DNA from 4 places in the Rhizobium aouanii genome. Region 4 is predicted to be linked to each of the others. Evidence: predicted binding sites of a transcription regulator. Region 4 holds the regulator's gene; each other region holds the start of a gene.

Region 1 (4,908 bases), on a different contig from region 4:
GTCGCTCGACGACCGCGCCGACCAGATCCGCAACGAGTTGGCCGAAGCCAAGCGTCTGCGCGAGGAGGCCCAACACCTGCTCGCCGAATACCAGCGCAAGCGCAAGGAAGCGGAAGCCGAAGCGGCCCACATCGTTGCCGCCGCCGAGCGCGAAGCCGAAATGCTGACCGCCGAAGCGAAGAAGAAGACGGAAGAATTCGTCGCCAACCGCACGGCGCTGTCCGAGCAGAAGATCAAGCAGGCCGAGGTCGAGGCGATGAAGGCGGTGCGTTCCGCTGCCGTCGATCTCGCCATCGCGGCTGCTGAAACCGTGCTTGCCAAGCGGGCCGACACCAAGATCCAGTCCGAGCTCTTCGGCAATGCCGTCGGCCAGGTCAAGACGCGGCTGAACTGAACTGCTTCCAAAAGATTGAGAGAAAAGGCCGGGTATGTCCCGGCCTTTTCTTTTGCTGATTACTCGGTCTCGTGCCGAGGATCCTCTGCAATCGACGGCATATGTTCGGTCAATCCCGCTGCGGTCCGGTGCCTTCACCCAGCGTCAGCCCCTCATCCGGCTGCCGCCACCTTCTCCCCGCAGGCGGGGAGAAGGGGATATGCGGCGGGCCTCTCCGTCCCCCGCCTACCTCTCGCAGGGCACGTCCCCTCGCCCCGTTTACGGGGAGAGGGTTAGGGTGAGGGGCAGCCTTCGGTGTGAACCGGACAGTATTGGGACAAGCTCGCGCAAATCCCGATCTTTTGAATAACCTATTCGGAAAGCAGCTCGTCCGTCTCAGGACCGTTCTCGGTCTTGCGCAACGGCCTGAAGCTCATCCGGTGCAGCGAGCAGGGGCCGTGTCTCTCGATACCGGCCCGGTGCTGCGCCGTGCCGTAGCCCACATGCGCCGCAAAGCCGTAGTCCGGAAACACGCTATGGGCCCGCGCCATCATCCGGTCGCGCGTCACCTTGGCGACGATCGAGGCGGCGGCGATCGAGACCGAGCGGGCATCGCCCTTGACCACGGCCTGTCCGGGGCAGTCAAGGCCGGGCGGCACGTCGAGCCCGTCGGTCAGCACGTAGCTGGCCGGAATGGCGAGGCTGCAGATGGCCCGGCGCATGGCGTCGAGACTTGCCTTGCGGATATCCGTCTCGTCGATGCGCGTCGAGCTCGAGGAGGCGATGGAGACGGTCGCGGTCGCCAGAATCTGCACGAACAGTTCCTCGCGCCGTTGCGCCGAAAGCTGCTTGGAATCGTTCAGACCCTCAGGGATGCGCCGGGGATCAAGGATGACGGCGGCCGCCACGACGGGTCCCGCCAGCGGCCCGCGGCCAGCCTCGTCGGCGCCGGCGACCGGCCAGTGGCCCGCCTTGCGGGCTTTGAGTTCCAGTCGGAAATCCGGCACGAGCGGAGCCGTGTCGAAAAGCAGGGGAGAATCGGGTGGCGTGCGAGGTTTCATGCGGCTGAACCTCGCACGCCAACCCGATTTCCCGCAAGTCCCCGGATCAGGGCGGCGGCCGGGGACCGGTCCGGCGGATGGTGGCGGTCAGGGCCATCCGCGGGAATTGCGCTCGGGCTCGAAAACAGGGCGGTTTTGTCGAGATGCCGATGCGCAAGCTTGAAGCAATTCCAGGAAAAGTGCGAAGCGGTTTTCCGTCCGGAATTGCGTAAAAAATAAAATGTCAGAGCAGCGACAGCTGTACGCCGCTGCCATCCGGCGGCACGAACAGATCATCGCGCAGCGGCACGCTGCGGCGCGTCAGCTCGAAACGTCGGGCGGCCATTTCAAAGCGCCGGGCGATCTGCCAGGCATAGGGACCGGCGCCCTTCATGCGCTTGCCGAATTCGGCATCGTAATCCTTGCCGCCGCGCATCGAGCGCACCAGCGACATCACATGCCGGTAACGATCGGGGTAATGCTGCAGCAGCCAATCGCGAAACAGCGGGCTGACCTCGAGCGGCAGCCTGAGGATGACATAGCTGGCCTCCGCAGCACCGGCAGCCTTGGCCGATTCGAGGATGCGCTCCAGCTCGTGGTCGTTCAGCGCCGGGATGAGCGGAGCGGCCATCACAGCCGTCTGGATGCCTGCTTCGGCAAGGGTGCGGATCGTCTCCAGCCGCCGCGGCGGCGTGGCGGCACGCGGCTCCATCGTCCGGGCAAGCTTGCGATCCAGCGTGGTCACCGAGATGCCGACGCGCACCAGGTTCTTAGCCGCCATCTCCTGCAGGATGTCGAGATCTCGCAGGATCATCGCCGACTTGGTGACGATCGATACCGGATGGTTCGCCTTGTTCAATACCTCGAGAATGCCGCGCATGATGCGCCATTCCTTCTCGATCGGCTGATAGGGATCGGTATTGGTGCCGATCGCGATCACCCGCACCTTGTAGCCCGGCTTGGCGAGCTCCCGCTCCAGCAGTTTTGCCGCATCGGGTTTGGCAAAGAGCTTCGTCTCGAAATCGAGCCCCGCAGAAAGCCCCATATAGGCGTGTGTCGGCCGGGCGAAACAATAGATGCATCCGTGCTCGCAGCCGCGATAGGGATTGATCGAGCGGTCGAAGGAAAGGTCCGGCGATTCGTTGCGGGTGATGGCCGTGCGCGGCTTCTCGACCTGCACTTCCGTCTTGAAAGGCGGCAGCTCTTCCCAAGTCTGCCAGCCATCGTCGACGGTCTCCCGCTGCAGTGGCTCGAACCGACCTGTCGGGTTCAGTCCCGCCCCACGCCCACGCCGTCGGTCGACCTCGATTCTCAGGCCGGAGGACACGATCATCGCATCGGCAATATCTGCCGTATTGGCAGGCGCGAATGCGGCCTGCCCTGCCAGGGACTGCTCTCTCATCGGATTCTCCCGCGGCGGAAAGCCATCGCCTCCGCCCGTTTTGCTGATTAAATTCCTATCCGTAAAACGAGAACAAAGCAAGAACAAAATAAGGAAAACGTTGCTGGCAAAATTTTGTGCGGCGCATTATAAATAGTCAATGTTGACGGTTGTTCTCGAATGTCAGGATCAGGAATCTGAGCTGGCACAGACCTTATCGGTATTGGTGGCAGGCGCGGTGGAGGGGCTGGTGAGCGATGTGGTCGTGCTCGATCACGGCTCGCGCGACGGCACCTCGCGGGTGGCCGACGCCGCCGGCTGCCGCTTCCATTCGCAGTGGGATATCAAGGACATCGTCCGCGCAGCGCGCGGCGAATGGCTGCTCTTCGTCGAGCCGGGCGCCAGACCCCAGGCCGGCTGGATCGATGAGATCGCCGAATATGTCGCACTGAACAAGCTGCCGGCGCGCTTTACCGCTTCGCGTGGCTATAGGCGCCCGTTCTTCCAGCGTGTCGGCCGTGCCGTGCCGCCGCTGGAGCTTGGTTTGCTGATGCCGAAGAAGCTGGCACTCGCCACCGCCAAAAGCGGCATGCGGCTCACCGAATTCGTCAAGGGCCAGAAGCCGCGTCGGCTGGCGAGTGAACTCATTCCCTCCTGGGTCGCTCGCGCTGCGCGATAGGGCTCTCGATCGCCTGCGCAAAAGATGGCGCCCAATAGGATTTCGCGCTATAATTAGCGCATGGCGCCGTCGAAGCGCCTCGCTTCGCAACGGAATGGCCATGGAATGCCGGTGAACGGCAGAACAGGTCAGCGAAAATCTCCTCTTCTGCCGGGTTCCCGGCGAAAGGAGGTGCGTCATGGCACGCGGTATGATCTACGGCGTACGCGGTATGATCTACGGCCTCATGGCCGTCATATTGCCGACATTGGTGATCGCGCATCCGCATTCGGCAGCATCGCAGATGATGCGCAGTTGCGCAGGCCGACCCGAAATCGTCAATTTCCTAGACAAGAACTTCGCCGAAAAGCTCACGGCGGTCGGACTGATCAACCAGAACGCCGTTCTCGAGGTCTATGCCGCCGAAAGCGGCACCTGGACACTCATTATCACGGATGTTCACGGCATAAGCTGCGTCCTGCTGTCGGGTGACAGCTGGGACACGATGCCCGTCCTGCCGGGCCTTGCGACATAGCGCAAGCAAATGGGTCTATTTGGTGGCACCGCGTTTCAGGTGCTCGTCCAGACGCGGCATGATCTCGACGAAATTGCACGGCACGCTGCGATAGTCGAGCTGTCCTTTCAGAATGCCGTCCCAGGCATCCCGGCAGGCGCCGGGCGAACCCGGCAGCACGAAGATGAAGGTGGCGTTGGCAACACCTGCCGTGGCGCGCGACTGGATCGTCGCCGTGCCGATCTTCTCGTAGGAGATCCGGTGGAAGATGGCGGAAAAGCCGTCCATCCGCTTTTCGAACAAAGGCTCCAGCGCCTCGGGCGTCACATCGCGGCCGGTAAAGCCGGTGCCGCCTGTGGTGATGACGACGTCTATGTCTTCTCTCTCAGTCCAGGCCGTCACCTGCGCGGCAATCTTTTCGCGATCATCGGGCACGATCGCCCGGTCGACCAGCCTATGCCCCGCCTCCGTGATCCGCGCCGCCAGCGTGTCGCCTGACTTGTCCGTCTCCGGCGTGCGGGTATCCGAGACCGTGAGAACCGCAATGCCGACCGCGATGAAGGGCCGCTTTTCGTCCAGACCTGCCATCATGCGCCTCCCGAAACCGTTTCCGTCGCCTGGAAATACCAGCCAGGGCGCTTGTCGTGAAGAGCTGCCGCCGCATCTTCGGCAGCAGTCATGCTCGCAAAGATGCCGAAGCAGGTGGCGCCGGAACCGGACATGCGGGTCAACAGCGCACCGTGAGCGTGCAGCATCGCCGAGATCTCCGAAATCTCGGGCACGAGTTCGCGCGCCGGTGGCTCCAGGTCGTTGCGGGCCGCAGCAATCGCCGCGAGCCAGTCGGCAGTCTGAGACGGGCTCTGTGCCAGGCTCAGGGCCGGATTGTTCTTTGTCGCCAGCCGGCGGAAAACCTCAGGCGTCGAGACGCCCTTCAGCGGATTG
Region 2 (4,908 bases), on a different contig from region 4:
CCTTCGATCCGCCCGAGCGCCGGCGGGTTGCCATTGCGGCCCGTGTCGTCGACGATGCAGCCTTCCGGCGTCCAGGTCCTCCCTTGGTCATGGGAGGTGAAGGCCTCTATCCAACCCTTGCCACCGCCTCTGCCCATGCAGCGCGTCAGCGTCAGGATGGCGCCGCCGGAAAGTGCCGTCGATGCCGGCATGATCGAATAGCCCTCGGGTTCCGGGCCGACAAAGCCTTGCAGGACGAAGCTGCGCCCGCCATCCACGGTGCGCGCGCAGAACACTCTGCCTTCCGCACCGTCCTCTTTGGAAGTGCTGAGCATGAAGAGTGCGTCGTCCCTGCCGAGAGGCACGATATCGGTGCGCGCCGAGATCGGAAGATGCAAACCGGCGAAACGAAACGGACCCTGCCATGTCAGGCACCGATCCCGGCTGACATAGAACCAGCTGACAGCATTGCCCTGCACATCGGTTCTGGCGCACATGACGATCGTCTCGGCGTCCAGAAAGTCTATGGGATCGGCAATCGAGCAGAGGTCTTCACGAACCGACAGACGGGGACGGACCTTGAGCTCGTCGTTCAAATGCTCGTCGGCCGAAAGCGAGAGCCCACCCGGCACGCGGCCGCAGAACGGCTCGTCCATCCATGTCAGTCCGCCGTCCAGGCTGCGTGCCTGCCAGGGTAGGAATGGGTAATCACGGTCCAATTCGTGCAACTCCCCCTTCGCTCCGAGTTTGCCGCGCGCGAAGACGACGACCATTTCGTCACCCCACGACCAGAGACCATAATTTGCCGGCCAGCCCGCGAACTCGCCGCGTCTGCGATAGATTTCGAGATTGCGGAACTGCGTGTCCATGGAAGCTTCCAGACGGTCAGAGCGTTTCGACTGGAAGTGCCCGCACAAGCAATTCTTCCTGCCCGAGCAGCTGTTCGAGTTTGCGCCGGTATTGGCGCCACCAGGCCCGATCGAGACTGTTCACCATCACTTCGATGACGATGACCGTATCTTCTTCAGTGCCCTCGCCATTGGACCAAAACCCCTTTGCCGGGGAATTAAGGTATGAAGTCGCCCCGCCATGGCGCTCCGTCATCTCGCGCTGAATCATCGCGATAATGTCTTCGATGTCGATCGCCGCGTGCGGCGCTGCCGGAATAAACAACTGTATCAGATGCATGTGGAATTCTCCTCGTCCCGCAAACTTCGCAGGTCTGACGAGGTTCCGACCCAGCTCGAAATCGCGGATGGGTGGATGAAAACCAATGCGGTGACGGACGGTCGTCGCCTGTGGCAGCCGATGCCGGTGGTCTAAAAAGCCAGCCGCAATTGCGGTTCCGCGGCCGGTGCACGTCCTTCAAGCGAAGAGAGCGTGACACCGAGCAGCCGTATGCCCTTTCCCGGCGGAAAGATCGGCGCGAGCAGCAGGTTGACCAGATCCTCGAGGTCGGCGATTGCCGGCAGGGGTGCCAGAACCGTCTTGCTGCGGGTGATCTGGCTGAAGTCGGCATATTTCACCTTGAGCGTCACCGTCTTGGCGGCGATCCCGTTGGCCTCGCAGTAACCCCACACCTTTTCGATCAGCGGCTGGAGCCCCTCGCGAGCAGGCTCAAAGGCGTGGAGGTCCTGTGAGAAGGTATCTTCGGCGCCGACGGATTTGCGCACCCGGTCGGGCTTGACCTGGCGCTCGTCGATGCCGCGGGCGATGCCGTAAAAATAGGGTCCCGACTTGCCGAAATGCTCGACGAGGAACTCGAGCGTCTTCTCCTTGAGGTCGGCGCCTGTGTCGATCCCGAGTTGGTGCATCTTCTCAGTGGTCGCCGGTCCGACGCCATGGAATTTCCGGACGGGGAGCTGCTCGACGAAGGCCGGCCCGTTCTTCGGCGTGATGACAGCCTGGCCGTTCGGCTTGTTGAGGTCGCTCGCCATCTTGGCAAGGAACTTGTTGTAGGAAATGCGGGCCGACGCGTTGAGGCCGGTGACTTGCTTGATCTTGGCGCGAATCTCCAGAGCGACCTCGGTGGCGATCGTCATGCCTTTCAGATTTTGCGTCACATCGAGATAGGCCTCGTCGAGCGACAGCGGCTCGATCAGCGGCGTGTATTCGGCAAAGATCTCACGGATCTGCTGCGACACCGCCTTGTAGACGGCAAAGCGCGGCGGCACGAAGATCAGCTCAGGGCATTTGCGCTTGGCAGTCACCGACGGCATTGCCGAGTGAACACCGTATTTACGGGCCTCATAGCTCGCCGCCGCCACCACACCCCGGGCGGCCGACCCGCCGACGGCAATCGGTTTGCCGCGCAAGTCCGAATTATCGCGCTGCTCGACCGACGCATAAAAAGCATCCATGTCGACATGGACGATTTTCCGGACGGGAGGTGAGCTTGTCTCGTTCATGGCGGTTTCAGCGATCGCGATGGGATCGGCATCTGAAATTGCGCGCCGAAACAAACACAGAACATAGCAGGCTTGGGAGGCGATATCAACAATTCCAATGGGGGCCCGGACCTGCCGTCGAACTACCAGCCGCCCAGGGCGTTCTCATCCTGTGGACATCAAAACAGGAGGCAGCCAATGGCGGACGACAGCACGATCACGATCCGAGCCACATTCGAAACACGCGAAGCCGCTGATCTCGCGGTCGAACATCTGGTTCAGCAGCATGGGGTTTCGAGGCCCGACATCTTTATCCAGTCGGCAAGCGACCGGAACAGTGCCGGTTCGGCGCCATCAGGCGGGGATATCTCTCATGACGATGGCGCCCGTCGCGATGCGCCGCTCGAAGGCGAGATCGAGGTATCGGCGGATATCGCATCCGCCCAAGTCGCCGCCGTCCAGCGCAGCCTCCGAGCCGCCGGCGCAGTGCGTGTATCGAGCCGCTGAGCATGATCGATAACCTCTCGAAATCCGCGCCAAGCGCAATTTCAAGCAGACCGCGAATGCGTTTTCGGCGGCGAATGACTCTCCGAGCTCGAAGCTTGTTCATGGTGGTTGAGATCCCGGAAATTGCCTCAAGGCAGCACGCGCACAAACGGCAAATGCGGATCGATGCGGGCGAGCAGGTCGAGAGCGTAGGCGGCGCGCAGCAGGCGGTCGGCGCGTGTCTGGCCGGAGGCGGCGGCCAATTGGCCGACGAGGCGGCCGGGAAGCGCCAGGCCGGCGTCGTCGAGCGTGCGCCCCAGGCGTTGCATGCGCTGCAGCCGCTCCGGATCCTCCATGCGGCCGCCGAGTTCGGCGAGCGCCAGGATTTCGTCGAAGGCGGTGGAGATCAGCCGCCGGCTGGCGGCCTGCGGGCGGGCCAGCGCTTCGAAACGCATCGGTTTGCGCTCCGGCACGCCGGGCAGCGACAAGCTTTTGGTCAGGCGCGAGAGCAGGCTCGGCTTTTGCGCCGTCGTCGTTGGCGCCGGCGGCGGCAGGTCGAGGAAGGTCAGGCTGTCGGTTCCGAAAGCGAGCGGCGAGAGCACGATATCAGCGCCGCGGGCTTCGGCGAGGATGGCGAGCAGCGGCGGCTGACGGTCGCCGATCGCGCCAAGCAGCGCGAAATGGGCCTCCAGCCGTTCGTCGCCTTCGATCTCCAGTTCCAGCCAGGCCCCCTCGCGGTCCCGCACCGGCCAGCGCCCGACCTGCGCGACGCCGTCGAAGCGCAGCGAGCCGAAAGCGGCAGGGCGCAGGATCAGCGGCAGGGCGCGGCGCGGCGGTGCCGCGAGCTTCGGCCGGAAGGCACTCGAAAGACGGATGGCGCATTGCTTCCAGTCATCGATGACGGCGCCTTCGATCCCTTGCACCGCCGTACTCCAGCCGGCCGCGAGAGGCTCGGCACGGCCGCTGCCGGTCTGCAGCCGGCCATCTCCGGTGGCGGAGGCGCCCTCGAGGCGGAAGGTGCAGCCGGCGATTGCTGCGAGCGAACGGCCGAAGACCGGCTCGGCGGTGGCCGCATGGCGCGGCACAAAACCCGGATCGCTGCCGGCCCCACGCGCCAGCGTCGCGCTGAAGCTGCGGCCGTCCATGGAGAGATAATAGCCGGTCACCCCGCGCGCGCCGCTGTCGGCCTGCCACAGGCGCAGGCCACAGCCGACGAGCTCGGTCGCCGGCAGCGGCTGCGGCGCTTCGGCAGCCGCGCCGGTGAGCAATGGCTCATCGGGCGAGGCTTGAAGCGCCTCCGTCAAGGCATAGGCGCGCGCCAGCATGACGAGAAGCTCGGCGGGATTGGCCGCATCCAGCCGCTCGCGTCTTCGCCGGATCATCGCGGCGATGGTGCGAAGCTCGCCGCCTAGCCGCGGCATCGCTTCAGTGCGCGAGGAAAGGACGAGATCGCCGATCCGCTCTTCGAGACCGGCAGGCGCCTTCGACAGCGCCTGGCGCGCGGCATCACGCAGCAATGCGGCCGCGTCTTCGATTGTGCCGGACGTGGCTCTGCCTTCCGGCGTTTGCTCGGCACTAGCAACCGTCTCACCGGGGCCGCGGACGGCGAGAAGGGCTGCCGCGTGCAGCGCCGCACGTTGCGAGGTCGCCGCCTTGGAGAGCATGCCGGCAGGACCGCCGCCGGTGGGATACAGCACCTGATGGTGGGCGCCCAGCGCGATGCGGACGGCATTCGGGCTCGTTTCGATCCTGACCGCGCCCGGTTCCAGTTCCGCCAACAGCGTTTGCGCCTGGATAAAAGCGGCGCGGCCGAAGGCGCGAATGATGACATCCTCGCTCAGCGAGAGGATTTCCGCATGTGGATCCGGAATGGCTTCAGCGCAGATCGGCTCCGGTATCTCGGCTGCGTCTGGCTCCTCGGCCGGCCTTACCTCTTCCGCCTCGCGGATGAAAATGATGCCCGCCAGAATATGCCGGCAAAGGCCGGTCGCCGGGCAGCTGCAACGTGCCGAGGCCAGCGGACCGGCGGTGAGCCGCACACTCTCGCCGTCGGCTT
Region 3 (4,908 bases), on a different contig from region 4:
CAGTCTCTTCCGCGGCGCCATCGGCATCGTCGTGATCGGCCTTCTCGGCCGTCTCTTCCGCAGGCGTTTGCGCGCTGGCGGCAGGCATGGAGGCCGCATCCTGCGCCGCAAGATGGACTGATGCCTCTTCCGCCTTCACGGCATCGGCGCGATAGCCGAGACCCTTGAGGATTTCTTCCATGTCCTCGAGCGTCGCACCGAGGATCGACAGCATCGCCGTCGTCGTCGTGAAGCGGCGGCCATCATAGGCGCCCTCCGGACGGTTGTTCTGACCGGGCTTCCATTGCAGCAGCGGACGGATGATATCGGCAAGCCGTTCCAGGATGTCGATGCGCACGGCGCGCTTGCCGAGGAAACGGAAGCCGGCGAGCTTGTAGAACATCCGCTCATAGCTCGGATCGGTGACGACGGAGGTGCGACCGGCGGCAAGCACCGGAATCAGATCGCCGTAGCCCGGCTTGTCGAGACCGTCGTTCTTCAGCGCCCAGAGCAGCGTGATGAGTTCAGCCGGCGCCGGCTTCAGAAGTGCCGGAACGAAGATATGATAGGCGCCGAAACGCACGCCGTAGCGGCGCATGGAGGCGCGGGCCTCCTGATCCAGCGACTTCACCTCCTCGGTCACATCGCGGCGGAAGAGCACCCCGAGATTCTCGACGAGCTGGAAGGCAAGCCCCTTGGCGAGACCCTGCAGGTCCTCGGCGCGCGACAGATCATCGAGCGGCTTCAGCACCGTGCTGATATGATGATTGACGAAGCGCTCGATGCGGGCGGCAACGTGATCGCGGGCATTGCCCGTCAGTTGCTCGTCGGCCAGCAGAATCACGCGCGGACGCATGATGTGATCGCTGCCCGAAAGCCGCGCCACCGGGTCGCCCAGCCAACGGATCAACCCATCCGAACCGATCACCAGATCGCTGTTGCCGGCGGCATGCATCCGGGCCGCGCGGGCTTCGAACTCGAGCCCGAGCGCCTTCTGCGACGCAGCCTGAACCGCCTTGGCATCCGGTCCGTCCGTTCCCGCCACCGGCGTGAAACGGAATCCGCTCAACTGCCCTACATGATGTCCTTCAACGAAGACATCGCCATTCACACTGATTTCAGCTTCCAGCATCGCATTCTCTCTCAGGCGCTTCATGAGCACAGATGTCCTGCGATCAACAAAGCGTTTCGTCAACCTTTCATGTAACGCGTCGGACAATCGATCTTCGATTTCCCGCGTCTTTTCCTGCCAGTGTGTCGGATCGGCAAGCCAACCGGGCCGATTCGAAACGTAGGTCCAGGTTCTTATCTGCGCGATTCGCGCCGAAAGCGTGTCAATTTCGCCATCTGTTCGATCGGAGCGATGAACCTGCTCCGCAAGAAACTGCTCGTTCACCGTGCCATAGCGGACGAGATCGGAAAAGAGGGTCGAGATAAGATCGGCATGTTGTGCTGGGGTGATACGCCGATAGTCGGGAAGCGCGCAAGCCTCCCAGAGTTTTTCGACGCGCGCCGGCCTGTCGGCGAGATCGATGACCTCGGGATAACGCGATAGCTGTTCCAGCGCCTGCTGGTCGACCGCAGGCAGCGCCCGCGTCAGCCCCGGCACGCGCGGACCCGCCTCGAGGCTGGCGCGCAGCGACGCGATAGAGGAGAAGTCCATCTCCGTCGTCCGCCACTGCAAAACCTTGACGTTGTCGAATTCATGCCCCTCGATGCGCTGCACCAGCTCGTCGTCGAAGGGCGCGACTTGCCCGGTGACGCCGAAGGTCCCGTCCCGCACGTGCCGCCCGGCGCGCCCGGCGACCTGGCCGAGTTCACCCGGATTGAGATTGCGGAACTGGTAACCGTCGAATTTCCGGTCCTGGGCAAAGGCGACGTGATCGACATCGAGGTTGAGGCCCATGCCAATCGCATCGGTCGCCACCAGATATTCGACGTCGCCCGCCTGATAGAGCGCAACCTGCGCATTACGGGTGCGCGGGCTGAGCGCACCGAGCACCACCGCCGCGCCACCGCGCTGCCGGCGGATGAGCTCGGCGATGGCATAGACCTCGTCGGCGGAGAAGGCGACGATGGCCGAGCGCTGCGGCAGCCGGGTGATCTTCTTCTGCCCGGCATAGAAAAGATGCGAAAGCCGCGGCCGCTCGACGATAGTGATGCCGGGCAGGAGCTGCTGCAGGATCGGCCGCATCGTCGCCGCGCCGAGCAGCAGAGTTTCCTCGCGGCCGCGCAGATGCAGGATGCGGTCGGTGAAGATATGGCCGCGCTCGAGATCGCCGGCGAGCTGCACCTCGTCGATCGCGACGAAGGCGGCCTTGGTCTCGCGCGGCATCGCCTCGACCGTGCAGACGGAAAAACGGGCATTGGGCGGCGAAATCTTTTCCTCGCCGGTCACCAGCGCCACATTCTGCGCGCCAACCTTCTCGACCACCCGCGTATAGACCTCGCGCGCCAGCAGCCGGAGCGGCAGGCCGATCACGCCCGTCCCGTGCGCGACCATGCGCTCGATGGCATAATGGGTCTTGCCGGTATTGGTCGGCCCGAGCACCGCGGTCACACCGCGCCCACTCAGAATCATCGGCTGCGAAGTCAGAGTCATGGGTCCATGCAAATGAGGCGGGGTGGCCCCAGGAAAATCTTGGCTCCCGATGGAAGCTGGACAACACATGGACAGCTGCCGCCGCAAACGCAAGGGCAGATTTCAAAATGCCTCGGGGATTACGACCTTTGCGAGTCGTCCGAAACGCGCGAATTTCCGATTCGGAACAGCGTGAGAACGAATCAGCGACGAATCGACGACTCCCGCTGATTCAGCTTTTGTTCACGGCTAAGTATTGATTTTGAATCACTTTTTCCCACTACATGCTGAATCGCAAGACTCCCTCCTGTTCCTATCTTCGTCGTCGTGAGTGACGATCTTCGCCCGATCCTCGAACGGGCGAAAATCCGACTGAATTAACCTCTCGACCAAAGCCGGAACGAATCGGAGACGAATCGCTGACGCCGCCATTTTCGCCTTTCGTTCACGGCCAGATATGGTAGCGCTATCAGGTCCAGGCCCTAGATGCGCATTGGCAGCAGATCGCCTCGCTCCGCCTCGTCGTATCAGTATTAATCTTTCAAGCGCCGGATTCAGATAGCGTTAAGTCAGGGCGGCCAATCTCGGCTCGCCGATCAAAAACGGAACGAATCGCTGACGAATCGGCGACATCGCGATTTTCCCGCTTTGTTCACCGCAACATATTGTATTTAAATGTCTTTTTAACCATAGCGGCATTTTTACGAGAAGACGGAAATTAAACCGTGAATCAGGCTTCGTCACATTTCCAGAGCTCAACCGGGAACAAAAATCGCCAATGCGTGTTTCTCGTCCATCCAAATTGCGGATGAAATGAAGGAAACACACCATGCTTGGCACGATACTTCTTATTATCCTCATTCTGCTCTTGATCGGAGCCTTGCCGAATTGGGGTTATAGCCGTGGCTGGGGCTATGGACCTTCCGGCGGTTTGGGGCTAGTTCTCGTGATTATCATTATCCTTGTACTAATGGGCCGCATCTAAAGCCCAACTAACCTGGGGAGTTACGACATGATGAAGAAGATTGTTCTTATTGGTGCCCTCGTCGGCGCCTTGGCGTCCTGCACAGCGACCGAGCAAGGTACGGCGATCGGTGCCGGCACCGGTGCGGTCATCGGCGGTGCCGTCACCAACAGCTGGGGTGGCGCCGCCGTCGGCGCCGTTGCCGGCGGTCTGACCGGCGCTCTCATCGGCCAGTCGGTCGAACGACGCGGCTACTGCGTCTATCGTGACCGCTACGGCCGCCGCTACGAGGCCCGTTGCCGCTACTGATCGGCAAGCATATCGGACTCCCGACGGGCGCCTTGGCGCCCGTTTTTTTTGGCCTGCCGCATCCGTCAATGTGACGTTGACAAACGGTTGCGAAAGTCAAACCTACCACCGCCCAACGGGCAGATACATATTTCCTTCACGAGTGCAACGGACAGGCAGAGCCGCCCGGCGCAGCTGAAAGGAACGCCTCCAATGACCCAGATTTTGCTTAATTCTCTCGTCGCGGTTCTGATTACATCGGCTTTCCTGACGACCGCGACATCAGCCCTCAGCGGCGAAAATCGCTCGCTGCGCAAAGTGCCGGCCAAAGTTCGGACACAGAGACATCCGAACACAGACCGCCGCTCTTGATCTTCCCGAAAACGCACCACTACACCGGCCACAAACCGGCATCACGAGAGACGTTCAAAAACAGCGATAGCGCGTCCTGCCGGACGCGCTATCGCTTTGAATCTAATCTCTACTGTCGACTCGAAGACAGAAATGCCTAGGCGAAGAACTGTCCGCCATTGGCCGTCAGCGTCGAACCGGTGATGAAGCCGGCATCGTCGGAGACGAGGAAGGTGACGCAACGCGCGATCTCTTCCGGTTCGCCGAGACGGCCGACGGGGATCTGCGGAATGATGCGTTCGTTCAGCACCTTCTCCGGCACGGCAAGCACCATTTCCGTTCCGATGTAACCGGGGCAAATAGCGTTGACGGTGATATTCTTGTTCGCCCCTTCCTGGGCCAGCGCCTTGGTGAAGCCGAGATCGCCCGCCTTGGCCGCCGAATAGTTCACCTGGCCCATCTGGCCCTTCTGCCCGTTGATCGACGAGATATTGACGATACGGCCGAAGCTGCGGTCACGCATGCCGGTCCAGACCTGATGCGTCATGTTGAACAGGCCGGTGAGGTTGGTATTGATCACCTCGTGCCATTGCTGCTGCGTCATCTTGTGGAACATCGCGTCGCGGGTGATGCCGGCATTGTTGACGAGGATTTCGACCGGGCCGATCTCGCTTTCGACCCTGGCAATTCCTTCGCCGCAGGCGAGGTAATCCGAAACATCCCATTTGAACACCGGAACGCCGGT
Region 4 (4,908 bases):
GCCGCCATGATCGGCAGCGAACGCATGTCGGAGACCAGCGTATTGTAGCCGAATGAGGCGCCGCGCTCGCACAGCAGCACGTTCGGATTGCCACTGGCATTGAGCTTCTTCAGAACGTTCTTCATATCCCAGGGAGCGAGGAACTGGCCCTTCTTGACATTGACGACGCGGCCGGTCTTGGCGGCGGCGATGAGAAGGTCGGTCTGGCGGCAGAGGAAGGCCGGAATCTGCAGGACGTCGACGACCCTTGCCACCTCGGCGCATTGCTCGGCGGTATGAACGTCGGTCAGGACGGGAAAACCGAATTCCTTCTTGAGGTCGGCAAAGACCTCCAGACCCTTTTCGATCCCGATACCGCGCTCGGCCGACAGCGAGGTGCGGTTAGCCTTGTCGAAGGAGCTCTTGTAGACGAGGCCGATGTCGAGCTTTGCGCAAAGCTCTTTCAGCATGCCGGCAACCATGAAGGCGTGGTCGCGGCTCTCCATCTGGCACGGCCCCGCAATCAGCGACAGGCGGCCGGTATTGGAAAAGGTGACCTGGCCTTGGCCTTCGCCAATCCTGACCTCGGAATTCGTATCAGTGCTCATCGTGTTTCCTCGAAGGCGAAGAGCGTGCCCTGCCCGGGCGCGGGCTTCACCAGAATGCGATTGTTCTTGCGCGTGTATGTCACCCCGTTAGCAGCCAAATGCGCTTCTGTCACGGCAAGATCGGCGACAGCAAAGAGGATTGCCCGGCCGCGCAGGCCGCGATCTGCGAATGAGCCGGCGATGTCGAAATAGGCCTCCAGCCCTTCTGGCGTCATCAGGCTGATTATCGCATTCGATGCCGCGATAGTGACGCCGAAACCGGTTTTCTCGACTGCCGATTGCGCCACGGCAAGGCTGACGAACGCAGCGAATGCGGCAGCATCAGGTGCGCAAAGCGCGATCTCGACTATGCCGGTGACACCATTGGCATGCGTCTCCAGCGCGGCCCGGTCGGCCGGTAGCGGATTGATGCGCTCGACGGTGAAAAGCAGGAGATCAGGCGCGCGCAGGTCGCCGGCGAAAGCCAGCTTGAAGCCCGCAATCGTCTCGGAACCGTCCGGCATCGTCATCGGCCGGGTGAACTGCAGCATCTCGCCGGCGCTCGATCCGGCGCCGACGAAATCCTGATGATCGATGCCGGCATCCTTGCTGCCGAACGCCAGCCCCGAAAGCCCCTCCTCGCCACAGCGGAAACGGAAGGCCTGGTTGCGGGCAGTGAAGACATTGCCTTGCCGCACCGATGCCTCGCTCTCCTCGACGCTCGCAATCCCGAGCGGCTCCAGATAGGTCTTGTCGGCAAAAAAGACGCAGGCGTTTTCCGTTCCAAAGGGATGGCGCGCATCGGCGGCAACGGTGAAGCCGAGCTTGCCGAGCCTCTCGCGCGCCAGATCGATATTGACGACCGGCAGCACGACATGATCCAGCGGGTGCGGTTTGGCGGAATGCTCGCTCATGATTATCCCTCCCTCAAACGGCAAGAGATGTGCGACGGCGCGCCCCTCAATGCAAGAGATGTGTCCCAATCCGGCGAAAGAAAATAAAAATCTCAACGAGTTGGCACCAAGTTTTACGGAAATTTAGCTACTTGCGGAACACATATGGAACATATAGTGTCTGTTCTGGATTTGTTTCAATCACGAGGTCACAACGTCGATGCTCACGCGCAAACAACAGGAGCTTCTCCTTTTCATTCATGAGCGCATGAAGGAATCCGGCGTTCCGCCATCTTTCGACGAAATGAAAGATGCTCTGGACCTCGCCTCCAAGTCCGGGATTCATCGCTTGATTACAGCGCTCGAGGAGCGAGGCTTCATTCGCCGCCTACCGAACCGCGCCCGCGCGCTCGAGGTCATCAAGCTTCCGGAGGCCTACAGCCCCAGCATTCAGCCCCGGCGCGGATTTTCGCCGAGCGTCATCGAGGGCAGCCTCGGCAAACCGCAGCCGGTCGCCACTCCTGCTCCCGCGAAGCCCGTCGCCGACAACGGCAACTCGGTCTCCGTGCCGGTCATGGGCCGAATCGCTGCCGGTGTGCCGATTTCAGCGATCCAGAACAATACCCACGACATCGTCGTTCCGGCCGACATGCTCGGCTCCGGTGAACATTATGCGCTCGAGGTCAAGGGCGATTCGATGATCGACGCCGGCATCTTCGACGGCGACACCGTGATAATCCGCAACGGCAGCACCGCAAGTCCTGGCGACATCGTCGTTGCTCTGGTCGACGACGAAGAAGCGACACTCAAGCGCTTCCGCCGCAAGGGCGCCTCGATCGCACTGGAGGCCGCCAATCCGGCTTACGAGACCCGGATCTTCGGGCCGGACCGTGTCAAGGTTCAGGGCAAACTTGTCGGTCTCATTCGCCGCTATCACTGACATTGGCCAGGCCCGATTCGGTAAAACTATTGCTGCGCCAGTCATAGGCGCGATGGCGCATCCATGGCCGCGACAATGCATCGAATGCCGTTGCGACCTCGAGGCCAGCGTCCGTGAAGCGCAACTCGATAGAACCGGTTCTGCGCAGCGTTTCACCGGTGAAGAGCGTCGCGCCTGAGCGGCAGCTGTTGAAGCGAAAGCGGACCGACGTCACGACGATATCGGCCGCGTCGCATGCCGGGCCGAGGTAGGCGGCGTTGTCGATGACGGTTACCACCTGACCATTGCCAAGCCTTGATGTGCACCAGGCCTTCTTGACGCAGGAAAAGCGGTTTGCGTCACCGCCCGCTGCGGCCGACCGCATCGCGGTCCTTGCTTCGTTCTGCTGATCGCGGGAAAGCCTGACGCGGCGATCTTCTCCCTGCGTTGGGAGAGCAGGACCATCCAGCATCTTCGGCGGATCATGCCTCGGCAGGACCAGCGCTCTCTGCCACTGATCGAAGATGAAATCCGGCGGTCTTTCACGGTTGGAAGCCATTGCCGCCGCCTCGACGATTGCAACGAGACTGCCATCCTCCGAAATCACCAGATCCGGCGGCCGGGGAACCGGCAGAAGCAACAGGATGAGCGTTGAAACCGCGATGATCGATGTGCCGACATGGCGCAAGCGGGTGCGGAGCAGCGTCAGCAGCAGAAAGCCTGCCACTGCGACAGCGAAATACCAGGCTGGCAAGCGGCCGACGTCGATATTACCATCCCAGCCGGACACCGTCTTTGCCACCGCGATCACCAGATCGAGGCCGAATCCGACGACCTTCCAGGGCAAAACATCCAGACCGAAAGGCATGAGCAGCATCGCCAGCAGGCCGGCCGGCATGACGATGAAGGAGATGATCGGCATTGTCGCGAGGTTTGCCGGCAGGCCGTAGGCGGTCAGGCGATGAAAATGCTCGATCGAAAACAGCGCGGTGGAAAAACCGCCGATCAGCGAGGTCAGGAAGACGCCGCCGAAGAAGCCTGCAATCGTAACGAAAGGCCTGATGATCGGCAGCTTCAGGAAGGCGTTTTCGCGGACGCGCCGGTCCTTCCACAGCTGATAACCCGAGACCAGCGCCAATGTCGCGGCAAAAGACATCTGGAAGCTCGGACCCAAAACCTCGGACGGCGAAATGACGATGATGACGAGTGCGGAGAGAGCGACATTGCGCAGGCTGATCGACGGCCGGTCGAAGAAGACCGCAATCAACATGATGGCCATCATGATGAAAGCGCGCTCGGCAGAGACCGCAAAGCCCGAGATCAGGAAATAGGCGGTGACGGCGATGAGCGCGCCGGCGGCAGCGATCTTCTTCGTCGGGTAGGCCTCAACGATGCCGGGAAAGAGGCTGAGCAGCATCCGGAAGCCGACGAAGAAGATGCCGGCCGATAGCGCCATGTTGAGACCGGAGATGGCGATGATATGAGCCAGACCGGACTGGCGCAGCGCCTCCGTCGTCGCATCCGAAATGGCCCGCCGCTCGTCCGTCACCAGAGCAGCGGCAAAAGCGCCGGTGTCGCCGGGCAGGATTGACCTTATGCGGTCGCCAATGCCGCTGCGCAACCGGTAGAGCCCTTCGAGCAGCGCTTCCGCCGTCGATCTTGCAGCCTGGGGAGCTGCCTGCGCATCGACCTTCGTCGGTGCACCGTAGAAGAAACCGTTGGCGCCGATGCCATCGAAATAGGCACTGAAGGAGAAGTCGTTGAGCTCGGGAAGAGCTGGGCCCGCCGGCGGCGTCAGCCGCGCCCTGCCGGTGATGAGATCGCCGATCTCGAAGGCCGCGTCCGCGCCGCGGGCGATCGCGGTGATACGTTCCGGCCGCCGCTTCACCTGTGGCGCCTCAGTGCCGGTGACGGCAAGAATGTAGCGCCACCGCCCGCGACCGTCGCCTTCGCGCCGCTCGACGCGGCCGGTCACCGTCGTCGTCACGGCGGAATCGAGGATCACTGTGGAAGCCCGCCGGCTCTCGAACTGCGCCGTGACCATGCCGCAGGCCACGAGCGAAAGCGCAAGCAGCGTTGCCCGCACCGCGGCCCGGCGGCTGGCAATGAGAACCGCCACGGTCAGCGCCAACAGGCAGAGCAGCGATGCAATGAGAGGAAAATCCGATGCCGCGAGAAACCAGACGGCTGACCCGGCGCCGAGGAAGACCGGCGAGAACAGCAGCAGGCGGCCATGGTCCGCCTCCTCGCCCAGCATGCGCATGCCGGCACGCAGCAAGTGAGAGGCTGCGGCCGGCAGCCGGTGGCGCATTGGTGTCGCCGACTGCGTCCTTGTCGATCGCGTCACCACGACAGGTGGTGAAAAACTGTTGGAGTCGGCGAGGCCTTCGCCTGCTTCCGGCCGCAATTCGACTGTCGTCAACTCCTGCATGAACCGCCCAAGCCCGGCTGTGAAGGCGGCCAGAATGCAACCTCCAATCAAATCCGGCAAGGATAATCGATTGAAATATGAGGGAAAATCGCGAGCCCC

Evidence for each region. Region 4 encodes LexA, which represses DNA repair genes until DNA is damaged. Its sites were predicted from a motif close to TGTTCNNNNTGTGTTCNG; they were not measured.
Region 1: the regulator LexA is predicted to act here: its motif matches at 2,884-2,901, upstream of V8P77_RS25045 (PA0069 family radical SAM protein).
Region 2: the regulator LexA is predicted to act here: its motif matches at 2,434-2,451, upstream of dinB (DNA polymerase IV).
Region 3: the regulator LexA is predicted to act here: its motif matches at 2,744-2,761, upstream of V8P77_RS32145 (helicase-related protein).

Annotation. Positions count from the first base shown of each region.
Region 1 is NZ_JBAMYD010000015.1:156,049-160,956, reverse strand. It holds gene V8P77_RS25055 (F0F1 ATP synthase subunit B) at 1-394, shown strand, start outside; gene rnhB (ribonuclease HII) at 745-1,434, opposite strand; gene V8P77_RS25045 (PA0069 family radical SAM protein) at 1,658-2,815, opposite strand; gene V8P77_RS25040 (glycosyltransferase family 2 protein) at 2,955-3,473, shown strand; gene V8P77_RS25035 (hypothetical protein) at 3,652-3,987, shown strand; gene moaB (molybdenum cofactor biosynthesis protein B) at 4,003-4,554, opposite strand; gene V8P77_RS25025 (4-(cytidine 5'-diphospho)-2-C-methyl-D-erythritol kinase) at 4,554-4,908, opposite strand, start outside.
Region 2 is NZ_JBAMYD010000033.1:4,656-9,563, forward strand. It holds gene V8P77_RS33795 (sialidase family protein) at 1-848, opposite strand, end outside; gene V8P77_RS33800 (hypothetical protein) at 865-1,167, opposite strand; gene dinB (DNA polymerase IV) at 1,299-2,387, opposite strand; gene V8P77_RS33810 (hypothetical protein) at 2,565-2,873, shown strand; gene V8P77_RS33815 (hypothetical protein) at 3,002-4,908, opposite strand, start outside.
Region 3 is NZ_JBAMYD010000027.1:21,036-25,943, reverse strand. It holds gene V8P77_RS32145 (helicase-related protein) at 1-2,581, opposite strand, end outside; gene V8P77_RS32140 (DUF3309 family protein) at 3,390-3,545, shown strand; gene V8P77_RS32135 (YMGG-like glycine zipper-containing protein) at 3,573-3,833, shown strand; gene V8P77_RS32130 (beta-ketoacyl-ACP reductase) at 4,321-4,908, opposite strand, start outside.
Region 4 is NZ_JBAMYD010000003.1:231,934-236,841, reverse strand. It holds gene kdsA (3-deoxy-8-phosphooctulonate synthase) at 1-587, opposite strand, end outside; gene V8P77_RS06985 (VOC family protein) at 584-1,480, opposite strand; gene lexA (transcriptional repressor LexA) at 1,680-2,399, shown strand; gene V8P77_RS06975 (ComEC/Rec2 family competence protein) at 2,380-4,809, opposite strand.